DNA from 3 places in the Amycolatopsis sp. NPDC034160 genome. Region 2 is predicted to be linked to each of the others. Evidence: riboswitches for the same ligand, from Rfam matches in the RefSeq annotation. Region 2 holds a riboswitch; each other region holds the start of a gene.

Region 1 (3,268 bases), on a different contig from region 2:
GTCACCCGGCGATCGGTCCTCGAACAGGACGGAACGGTGATCAACAACGGTTCGGTCGTCCTGCGCGCCGGGACCCCGGCAGGCCGATTGCTGCTGACCGGCGACGTCGAACTCGCCGCACAGACCGACCTGATGGCGGAGGGGACCGATCTGCGTGCCGAGATCTTGAAGGTGCCCCACCACGGAAGCCGTTACACGGCACCGGATTTCCTCAACGCCGTCGCGCCGAGGGTCGCCTTGGTGAGTGTCGGTGCCGGAAACACCTACGGTCATCCTAACAAGTCCACTTTGGACAATCTGGCCGCCGTCGGCGCCTTGATCGCCAGGACGGACACGGATGGCGACACCGCGGTCGTCACCGACGCGCGAGGCCTCGCCCTGCTACGCCGGGGTGAGCCCCGCGGCCCGCCTCGTTCCTGAGGCGGGCCGCGGGAAACTCAGATGCCGAGTGCCTCGCGGACCGCGTCGGCCGAGGCGCTGACGGTGGCCTTCGGGCCGACCTTGTCCTCGATGGCGTCGAGGGTTTTGAGGCCGTCACCGGTGATCAGCAGCACGATTTCGGTGTCCGGGTCGAGCTTGCCGGTCTCGATGAGCTTCTTGGCCGTCGCCACGGTGACCCCGCCGGCGGTCTCGGTGAAGATGCCCTCGGTACGGGCGAGCAGCCGGATGCCTTCGACGACCTCTTCGTCGGTGACGTCTTCGATCGCTCCACCGGTGCGGTTGACCACATCGAGGACGTACGGGCCGTCGGCCGGGTTGCCGATCGCCAGCGACCGGGCGATCGTGTCCGGCTTGACCGGCTGGACGACGTCGTGGCCCGCGCGGAACGCGGCCGAGACGGGCGAGCAGCCGGTGGCCTGCGCGCCGAACACCTTGTACGGCGTTTCTTCGACGAGGCCGAGCTGTCCGAACTCGCGGAAACCCTTGTCCACCTTGGTGAGCTGGGAACCGGAGGCGATCGGCACCACGATTTGCGGGGGAACGCGCCAGCCGAGCTGCTCGGCGACCTCGAAGGCCAGTGTCTTGGAGCCCTCCGAGTAGTAGGGCCGGACGTTCACGTTCACGAACGCCCAGCTCTCCTGCTCCGCGGCGAGCTGGGTGGCGAGCCGGTTCACGTCGTCGTAGTTGCCGTCGACCGCGATCAGGTCGCCGTCGTACACGGCGGTGGTGAGGATCTTGGCGCGTTCGAGGGTCTTCGGGATCAGCACGACCGACCGCCAACCGGCGCGGGCCGCCGCCGCGGCGACCGCGTTGGCCAGGTTGCCGGTCGACGGACAGGCGAGCACCTCGAAACCGAACTCGCGCGCGGCCGCGAGCGCGACGGCGACCACGCGGTCCTTGAACGAGTGGGTGGGGTTGCCGGTGTCGTCCTTGACCCAGATCTTCTTGACACCCAGCGCTTTCGCGAGCCTGTCGGCCTGGACGAGCCGGGTGGCGCCGGGTTCGGTGTTGGGGATTTCTTCGACGTTCGAGGGAACGGGAAGGAGCTTCTTGTAGCGCCAGATGTTCTTCGGCCCGGCTTCGATGTCCTCGCGGCGCACGCGGCCGAAGTCGTAGGCGACCTCGAGCGGCGAGAAGTCCTCGGCGGAAACGAATTCGGGGGCGAGCGGCTGCCGGTGTCCCTCTTCCTTCGACACCAGTTCGACGGCCGGTCCGAGATCCGGGGTCTTGGTGGTGGAGGTCGTGCCGAGGGTTGCGGTCATCGCGAGGTCCTTTCCTCATCTGCCCCGCCGAGGCGGGCCGGAATTGGCACCGTGTTCGTCAGCTATCCCACGATCGCGGGATGACAGGCTGACGCCGGTTGCCGGGGCTTCATCGGGCCGTTCCCTCTGCCCCTCTGGATGAGCGGTATTCACTTGTCGGCACGCGCATGATCGCGTCGCCTCGCTAACACCGTACGACATGGGGCTCGCGTGGGGCCACCGTGCCCGGAACACATCACCGGACAAAGCACACGAGAGGAGCAGTGGCAGGATCGTCACCGTGACGACGCAAGCTTCCGCCCCATCGCCGCTGGTCCTGGTCCTCGGTGAGGAAGAGCTGCTGATCGAACGCGCGATCCGTGGCGCTTCCGACGCGGCCAAAGCGGTCGACCCGACGGCGGACCTCAGCCGGATCCGGGTGTCGGACCTCACAGTCCCGGCACTCGCGGAGATGGTCAGCCCCTCACTGTTCGCCGAGGCCCGGGTCATCGTCCTCGAATCCGCGCACGACATTTCCCAAGAGCTCGCCGACGGGGTGATGGCCTACCTCAAGGCGCCCGCCGACGGCATCGTGCTCGTCGTCGTGCACAGCGGAGGCGGCCGGAGCAAGGCCGCCAAGGCGCTTCCGACGGCCTTGAAGAAGGCAGGCGCGGAGGTCGTCGAGTGCTCGAAACTGACCAAGCCCGCTGAGCGAGAGTCCTTTGTCCGCAACGAAGTCCGGCGGGTGGGCGGAAAGATCGACGGCGCGGCCGTGCTCGCGCTGATCGACGCGGTCGGCTCGGATCTGCGCGAGTTGTCGTCGGCCGCGACACAGCTCGTCGCGGACTCCGGGGGAGTGGTCGACGAGCAGGCGGTCCGCCGCTACCACCGAGGTCGCGCGGATGTGAACGGGTTCGCCGTCGCCGAGAAGGCCGTCGCCGGCGACAAGGCGGCGGCGCTGGAGTCACTGCGCTGGGCGATGCAGCTCGGCGTCCCGCACGTACTGGTCGCGGACGCCCTCGCCGACGCGGTCCGGACGATCGCCCGGGTGTCCGGCGCGGGACGTGGGAACCCGAACCAGATGGCTGGCGAGCTGGGGATGCCGCCGTGGAAGGTGCGCAAGGCCCAAGGACAGGCTCGCGGCTGGGGACAGGACGGTCTCGCCACCGCGATGCGGATCGTCGCCCGGCTCAACGCCGAGGTCAAAGGGGTCGCTGCCGACCCGGAGTACGCGCTGGAACGCGCTGTGCTGGAGGTCGTCGACGCTCACGGCACCAGCCGCTGAACATGAAGAAGGGCCCCGGTGACTCGCGTCGCCGGGGCCCTTCGAAAAGCCGATCAGAGAGAGTTCGCGCGCTTCGCGAGCGCGGACTTCTTGTTGGCGGCCTGGTTGGCGTGGAGAACGCCCTTGGTGACGGCCTTGTCCAGCTTCTTGGCCGCGTCCTTCTGCAGCTCCAGGGCCTTGGCCTTGTCACCGGAGTCGGCGGCCTCGCGGAACTTGCGGATCGCGGTCTTCACCGAGGACCGGATCGCCTGGTTGCGCTGACGCGCCTTCTCGTTGGTGGTGATGCGCTTGATCTGCGACT
Region 2 (3,268 bases):
CGGCAGATTCAGCGGGAAGGTCTTGGAAGTGTTTGTGCTGGTCATCCCTCGATTGTCGAGCCAAATTCGAACTAGTGCACGGTATCGATCGGGTAGATGTTGATCACGCTCCGGCGGGCCGAACTTGCGCCCATCACTCCGACGAATGACTTAGGTCGCGTGGAAGACGCCCAAGGATGATGCGGGCGAGTTGAGGGGGAGCGGAGCCGGACGCCGTTGATGCGCCCCGGCCAGACTTTCTCGCCTTCGAGTGCGACGTCGTCCACCGGCCAATCGCGGCCCGCCGGGGCTGGCTACGATCGTCAGGTGACTGAACTGCTCGGGCCTGCGGAGATCAGGGCGTTGGCGGCCGAGCTGGACGTACGTCCGACCAAGAAGCTCGGCCAGAATTTCGTGCACGATCCGAACACCGTGCGCCGTATCGTCGACCTTTCGGGAGTCGGCGAAGACGACGTCGTGCTGGAAGTCGGACCGGGGCTCGGCTCGTTGACGCTCGGTCTGCTCGCGACCGGCGCCAAGGTCGTCGCGGTCGAGATCGATCCCGTCCTGGCCGGGCGGTTGCCGGACACGGTGGCCGGGCGAGGTGGGGCCGAAAGACTGACGGTCGTCGGGGCGGACGCTCTGCGGATCAAAGCGGAGGACCTGCCTGAACGGCCCACGGCGCTTGTCGCGAATCTCCCGTACAACGTCGCCGTTCCCGTCGTTCTTCACCTACTCGCCGAGCTGCCGTCGCTGACCAGTGGTCTCGTGATGGTCCAGACCGAGGTCGCGGACCGGATGGCCGCCGGGCCGGGAAGCCGGACTTACGGCGTGCCCAGTGTCAAGCTGGCGTGGTACGGGAAGGCGCGCAAAGTCGCCGCGGTGCCCCGGTCGGTGTTCTGGCCGGTGCCGAATGTGGATTCCGCATTGGTCGCCTTCGAACGTGGCGACTTGGTGTGGTCCGTGGACAGGCAGCGGCTGTTCGCGGTCGTCGACGCCGCCTTCTCGCAGCGGCGAAAGACTTTGCGCGCGGCGTTGGCGTCATGGGCCGGTTCCGCCGAACGCGCGGGGGAGTTGCTCGAGAAGGCGGGTGTCGACCCCAAAGCCCGTGGCGAGCAGTTGGATGTTCATCAATTCGCTCGGATCGCCGCTGCGGCCGAGTGACCAGCGGGTGGTCATGACGGGCGCCGCCCAGATGCCAGCCGAGGTCGGCACGACGGCATAAACCTTCTTCTCGATCTGCGCTGCCCTAGCCTGTCTTAGCAGGCAGAGACCTTGACGTAGATCTGGAATCGCTGCCGCTGTCTCATAGTATGGACAGTCAATCCTGTAGTATGGACGCGACCAGACGTGTGATCTGCGCCTACGCGCTTGCTTTCATCCAGTGGGATCGGTTTTACTCAGTGGGCCATCCCGAGCGACTGAGAGACCTGGCTCGCCGAAGTCGCAGCAACCACCCTCCACAGGGCAGGTGCTACCGCCAGGACCGATGGAGGCTGTGCCTAATGAACAGGGTCACCCACCCGCTCCTGCTGACCAGGCGACGTGTCGTCGATGAAGGTCGCCGCACGGTAAGTGCGTGTCGACGCTCCACCGTTACTGCCTGAGTCTTTCCCTTACCTCTGAAATCCGTCCGGTCTGGACGGTCAATCGGTGACGGTTGGCGCGCTCGAAAGAAGCGGCGCCCCATGCGCATGGAGCCTTTCGTGATCACTGTCGAAAACTTGTCCAAGTCTTTCCCCCTCAACGGAAATCCCGTCGTCGCCCTGCGCGACGTCAGCGTGGACATCCAAGCCGGCTCGTTGTTCGGAGTCGTCGGTCCGGCCGGCTCCGGCAAGTCGACCCTCGCTCGTTGCATCGGGCTGCAGGAGCGTCCTGACCGGGGCGTCGTCCGGCTCGACGGTCTCAACACCGGCACTCTGGACGGACGCCGCCTGCGCGAGATTCGCCGCCAGGTCGGTGTCGTGAGCACCAAGTCGGAGTTGCTCGCGGAGCGCACCATTGCCGGCAACATCGCCTCGCCGCTCGAGCAGCTCGGCCTCGATGGACCGCAGCGCCGAAACCGGGTGGGCAACCTGCTCGACCTGGTCGGACTCACGCCGCGAGCAGGTCAGCGGCCGAGTGAACTGTCCGAGGGGCAGCTGCGCCGGGTGGCGATCGCCAAGGCCTTGGCCGCCGGGCCGTCCGTGCTTCTGGCCGACGACCCGACCGCGGGTGTGCGGCCGGAGGAGTCCGGCGCGGTGTTGACCGTGCTCGACCGTGCGCGCGCCGAGCTCGGCGTGACCGTGCTGCTCACCACACCTGACGCCGGCGTGGTTCGCCGTGTCTGCGATGACGTGGCGGTGCTCGAAGCCGGTGCGATCATCGAGCGTGGGACCGTGCTCGACTTGGTCTCCGACCCGAACAGCCGGACCGCGCAGGCGCTGCTTCCCTCGATCGAAACCAGCCGGGCTCAGGCCTCGAAGTACGACCGCGCGGTGGACGTCGTGCTCGTCGGCTTCGCGTCGGTCGGCGCCCTGTTGCCCGAGGCCGCCGGTCGCTTCGACGTCGAACTCGCCACCATCGGGGGCGGTCTGACCCGCATCGGCGACACGCCGGTCGGCCGGTTCCGCCTCGGCGTGCGCGGTGAGCACGCGGACGCCGCGCTCGCCTGGATCGCCGAACGCGGCGGCCACGTGACCCACCCGGTTCGCGGACCGCAGGGCGTCGCCGCCTGATTTCTTCCCGAACTCGCCGCCCTGGACGGAATCCGTCCAGGGCGGCGAGTTCATGTCTGACTCGTCCTGTTCTCTTTCTCCTGGTGGCAGCACAAGTGGGGCGGCCACGTAGGCTTGGCTCGTGCTCGCCGTCGTACCGCCTCCAGTCACCGTCAGGGTTCCCGCCAAGGTCAACCTGCACCTGTCGGTCGGTGACGTACGTCCGGACGGCTACCACGAGCTGGTGACCGTGTTCCAGGCGCTTTCCCTGACCGACGAGGTGACCGTGGCGGTCACCGAAGACCCGGGTGTCGAGGTCTATGGCGAGGGGGAAGGTTCCGTGCCGACCGGGGCCAACAACCTGGCATGGAAGGCCGCGCAAGCGTTGGCGGCTCATGTGGGCAAGACGGAAGGCGAATCCAAGGTTCGCGTGGTGCTTCGCAAAGGCATCCCGGTCGCCGGCGGGATGGCCGGGGGCAGCGCTGACGCGGCCGCGACCCTGGTCGGACTCGCGTCGCTTTGGAAACTCGACATCTCCCGCGACGAACTGGCTGGTATCGCAGCCAAGCTCGGCAGCGACGTCCCCTTCGCGC
Region 3 (3,268 bases), on a different contig from region 2:
CGGGCGCCGCGGGCGACGATCTGACGCAGCGCCAGCACGAGCCGGTCCACGTGCTCGGCGGTGCTGCCGAGGCCGAGGCTGACGCGGAGGGCCTGCTGGCCGGCCGAACCGGCGGCGGAGATCAGCCGCTTCGTCGCGATATGCGCGCAGAACGCGCCGTCCCGCACACCGATGCCGTACTCCGCGGACAGGACCGCGGCGAGCCAACCTGGCTCGAAGCCGTCGACGACGAAGCTCAGCGTGCCGACCCGGTCGACCGGCGCGTCGAACAACCGCAGCTCGGCGAAGCCGGGGACACCGGCGAGACCGCGCCGCAGCCGAGCCAGCAGTTCGTCCTCGTGGGCGACGACCGCTTCCCAGTTCCCGGCCAGCGTCTCGCAGGCGACACCGAGGGCGTAGACGCCGACGGTGTTGGGGGAACCGGCTTCGTGCCGCTCGGCGCCGGCGTTCCAGACGACACCGAGGTCGTCGGAATCGCGGGTGACGAGCTTCGTCGCACCGCCTCCGGCGAGGTACGGCTGGGCGGCGCGCAGCCAATCGGCGCGCCCGATCAGCGCACCGGCACCGAACGGCGCGTACAGCTTGTGCCCCGACAGCGCGATGTAGTCGACGTCCAGCTCGCGCACGGAGATCCGGCGGTGCGGCGCGAGCTGCGCGGCGTCGAGGGCGATCCGAGCGCCGTGCCGTCGTGCGACGGCGGCGATCTCCTTGACCGGCAACAGTTCCCCGGTCACATTGGACGCGCCGGTGACGACGACCAGTCGCGGGCCCTGCGGGCAGTCCGCGAGTGCTTCGTCCACAGCGGACACCGCGGCGAGGCGGGTGCGTGGCGTCTTGATCCGGCGGACGTTCGGCCCCTTCCATGGCAGCAGCGCGGCGTGGTGGTCGGTGTCGAAAACGACGACTGACGTGTGCTTCGGCAGGCTGCGGGCGAGCAGGTTGAAGGAATCGGTGGTGTTGCGGGTGAACACGACGGTGTCGGTCGATCGGGCGTCGACGAACTTCCGCAGGATTCCGCGCGTGCGCTCGTAGAGTTTGGTGGAGACCTGCGAGGCGAACCCGGCGCCGCGGTGCACGCTGGCGTACCAGGGCAGGAACTCGTCGACCGCGTCGCGCACCTTGTCCAGGCAAGGGGCGCTCGCCGCGTGGTCGAGGTTGGCGTAGCCGATGTCGCCGCCGGTGACCAGCGGGACCCGCAGTTCGGCGCAGGCGACGGCCGGGATTTCGTGCGGGGCAACGGTTTCCGCGACAGTGGCGGGGGTGCTGGTGCGTTCGAGAGCGAGGGTCATCGTCATCCTCCGGGCCAGGGGACCCGACGAGGATCCCGCGCTTGCCCGTCGCACCGCGCGACGAGCCAGGTCCTCACCCGGGGCACCCCACCGCGGAAGGAGGGTTGCCGGTCAGCTAGCCGGGGCTTGACGCTGACACTCGTGACCTACGGACGAAGTTAGCGGATGCCCCGGCGATCGAGCCACCCCTTGCCCGCATGTTGAGACGCCGCTCACGTACTCCGCAAGCGAGAAGAACCCCTGCGGGAGGTCAGACGCGGAACCGGCCGGGCAGGGAAACGACGGAGCGGGAGGCGACCTCGGTGGCGGTACCCGAGTACTGATCTGCGCCCGCCGTGAACTGCCAGCCGCCGAAGGTCTTGCCGTCGATCGCTTCGCCGTACGCCTCGGCGACCTTGGTCGAGACCTCGTCGTAGGACAGCCCGTTCCAGTTGCCCGCGCCGACGCCGAAGTCGCGGGAGTCGCCGCCCTTGGCGGCCGTGGGCAGCGTCCACAGGGTGAAGTGCACGTGCGCACCGGTGCTGCTGCCGCCGCAGGGCAGCGCGTTCCCGGTCCGGCCGAGGGTGTCACCGGGGACGACCCGCTGGCCATCGGTGACCGAAATGCCCTCGAGGTGGTAGTACCCGGTCCGCCAGCCGCCGTCGTGGTCGACGGTCACCCAGTCACCGCCGTCGCAGTGCTGGATCCGGACGGTGCCCGCCAGCGGAACGCGGACGGTCTCGTCTCCCGGGCTGAAGTCGATGGCGTTCTTCACGCCGGAGGTGCCGTTGTCCGAGTGGATCCCCGCCGAGTAGACCGACTGGCCGGTGTCGAACGGCAAGCCGAACGCCGGGAACGCCCCCGCGGCCGACGCGGGTGCCGACAGGACCACCCCTACGAGAACGGTTGCGCCCCCCAGACCGGCGAACTGCGCACGAAGTTTCGTCACCTTGCGTACTCCCTAACCCGTGACATTCACCCATTCGACGGAATGGATTGCCGGGAAAATAATCTAAAAGGAGTACAAAAAGGAATAACCTGTGACGAATTTTCTGAGATCCACCGACGAACGGCTGGTACGGGTTCGTGACCTACTGGCCGGATTCGCCCTTCCACCTGGCGAGGCGACCGGCCCGGTCGACGGCACGAAGCCGTCGTTCGGCACCGTCACGTGCTTCAGAGGTGGTCACTACGAGTAACTGATCCCGTTCCTGGAGCCGGGTGTTCTTGTTGGGCGTGAACCCGGTGCCGTCGCGGACGAGCAGGCTGATCGTCGCCCCCACCGGAAGCCGCAGTTCCGCCAGGTAGACGCCGTGCATCTTGGACCCGGGATGGATACGGACCTGCAGCAGCTCGGCGCCCATCTCGTCGAGCGGGGCGGAGTCGACGTCGATCTCGTGTGCTTCGGAGTGCTGTGCCAGCCCGAGCGCCTTGGCGAGCGGGGTCAAGGTCGCGCCTTGGAGCAGGGTCAGCACGATGACCAGCACGAACACCGCGTCGACGAGTTCCTGCGCGCCAGGCACCCCGGACGACAGCGGGATCAGCGCGAGCACGATCGGGACCGCCCCGCGCAAGCCTGCCCAGGACAGGAACACCTGTTCTCGCCATGGGATCTTGAACGGCAGCGCCGACAGCACCACCGACAGCGGACGAGCCAGCAACAACACGACCGCGCCCGCCACCAGCCCCTGGACCAGGCTCTCCAGGATCCTGCTCGGCGAGGCGAACAGGCCCAGCAGCACGAACAGCCCGATCTGCGCGAGCCAGCCGAGCCCTTCGGCGAAGGAAAGCGTGTCCGAGCGGTGCGGCAGCTTCGAATTCCCCAGCACCAGTGCCGCGACATAGGTGGCGAGCAGGCCCGACGCGTGGGCGAGCTGCCCGCTCGAATACGCCACGACGCACACCGCGACCGTGGCGAGCGGGTACAGACCGGTGGCCGGGAGCGCGGCCCGGCGCAGCGCCTGCGCGCCGCCCCAACCGAAAGCGAGGCCGATCACCAG

Evidence for each region. Region 2 has a riboswitch for S-adenosylmethionine ahead of ACZ54P_RS17310 (methionine ABC transporter ATP-binding protein). Riboswitches for the same ligand answer to the same signal wherever they lie in the genome.
Region 1: linked by a shared signal. The riboswitch ahead of thrC (threonine synthase) and the one ahead of ACZ54P_RS17310 (methionine ABC transporter ATP-binding protein) in region 2 are both predicted to bind S-adenosylmethionine.
Region 3: linked by a shared signal. The riboswitch ahead of ACZ54P_RS18425 (aminotransferase class V-fold PLP-dependent enzyme) and the one ahead of ACZ54P_RS17310 (methionine ABC transporter ATP-binding protein) in region 2 are both predicted to bind S-adenosylmethionine.

What each region holds. Positions count from the first base shown of each region.
Region 1 is NZ_JBVISU010000012.1:39,108-42,375, forward strand. It holds gene ACZ54P_RS23340 (ComEC/Rec2 family competence protein) at 1-420, shown strand, start outside; gene thrC (threonine synthase) at 438-1,703, opposite strand; SAM riboswitch class I at 1,716-1,848, opposite strand; gene holA (DNA polymerase III subunit delta) at 1,984-2,967, shown strand; gene rpsT (30S ribosomal protein S20) at 3,021-3,268, opposite strand, start outside.
Region 2 is NZ_JBVISU010000007.1:195,741-199,008, reverse strand. It holds gene ACZ54P_RS17320 (DUF222 domain-containing protein) at 1-45, opposite strand, end outside; gene rsmA (16S rRNA (adenine(1518)-N(6)/adenine(1519)-N(6))-dimethyltransferase RsmA) at 307-1,143, shown strand; SAM riboswitch class I at 1,385-1,475, shown strand; gene ACZ54P_RS17310 (methionine ABC transporter ATP-binding protein) at 1,686-2,696, shown strand; gene ACZ54P_RS17305 (4-(cytidine 5'-diphospho)-2-C-methyl-D-erythritol kinase) at 2,818-3,268, shown strand, end outside.
Region 3 is NZ_JBVISU010000008.1:120,873-124,140, forward strand. It holds gene ACZ54P_RS18425 (aminotransferase class V-fold PLP-dependent enzyme) at 1-1,289, opposite strand, end outside; SAM riboswitch class IV at 1,322-1,436, opposite strand; gene ACZ54P_RS18430 (M23 family metallopeptidase) at 1,540-2,217, opposite strand; gene ACZ54P_RS18435 (potassium/proton antiporter) at 2,360-3,268, opposite strand, start outside.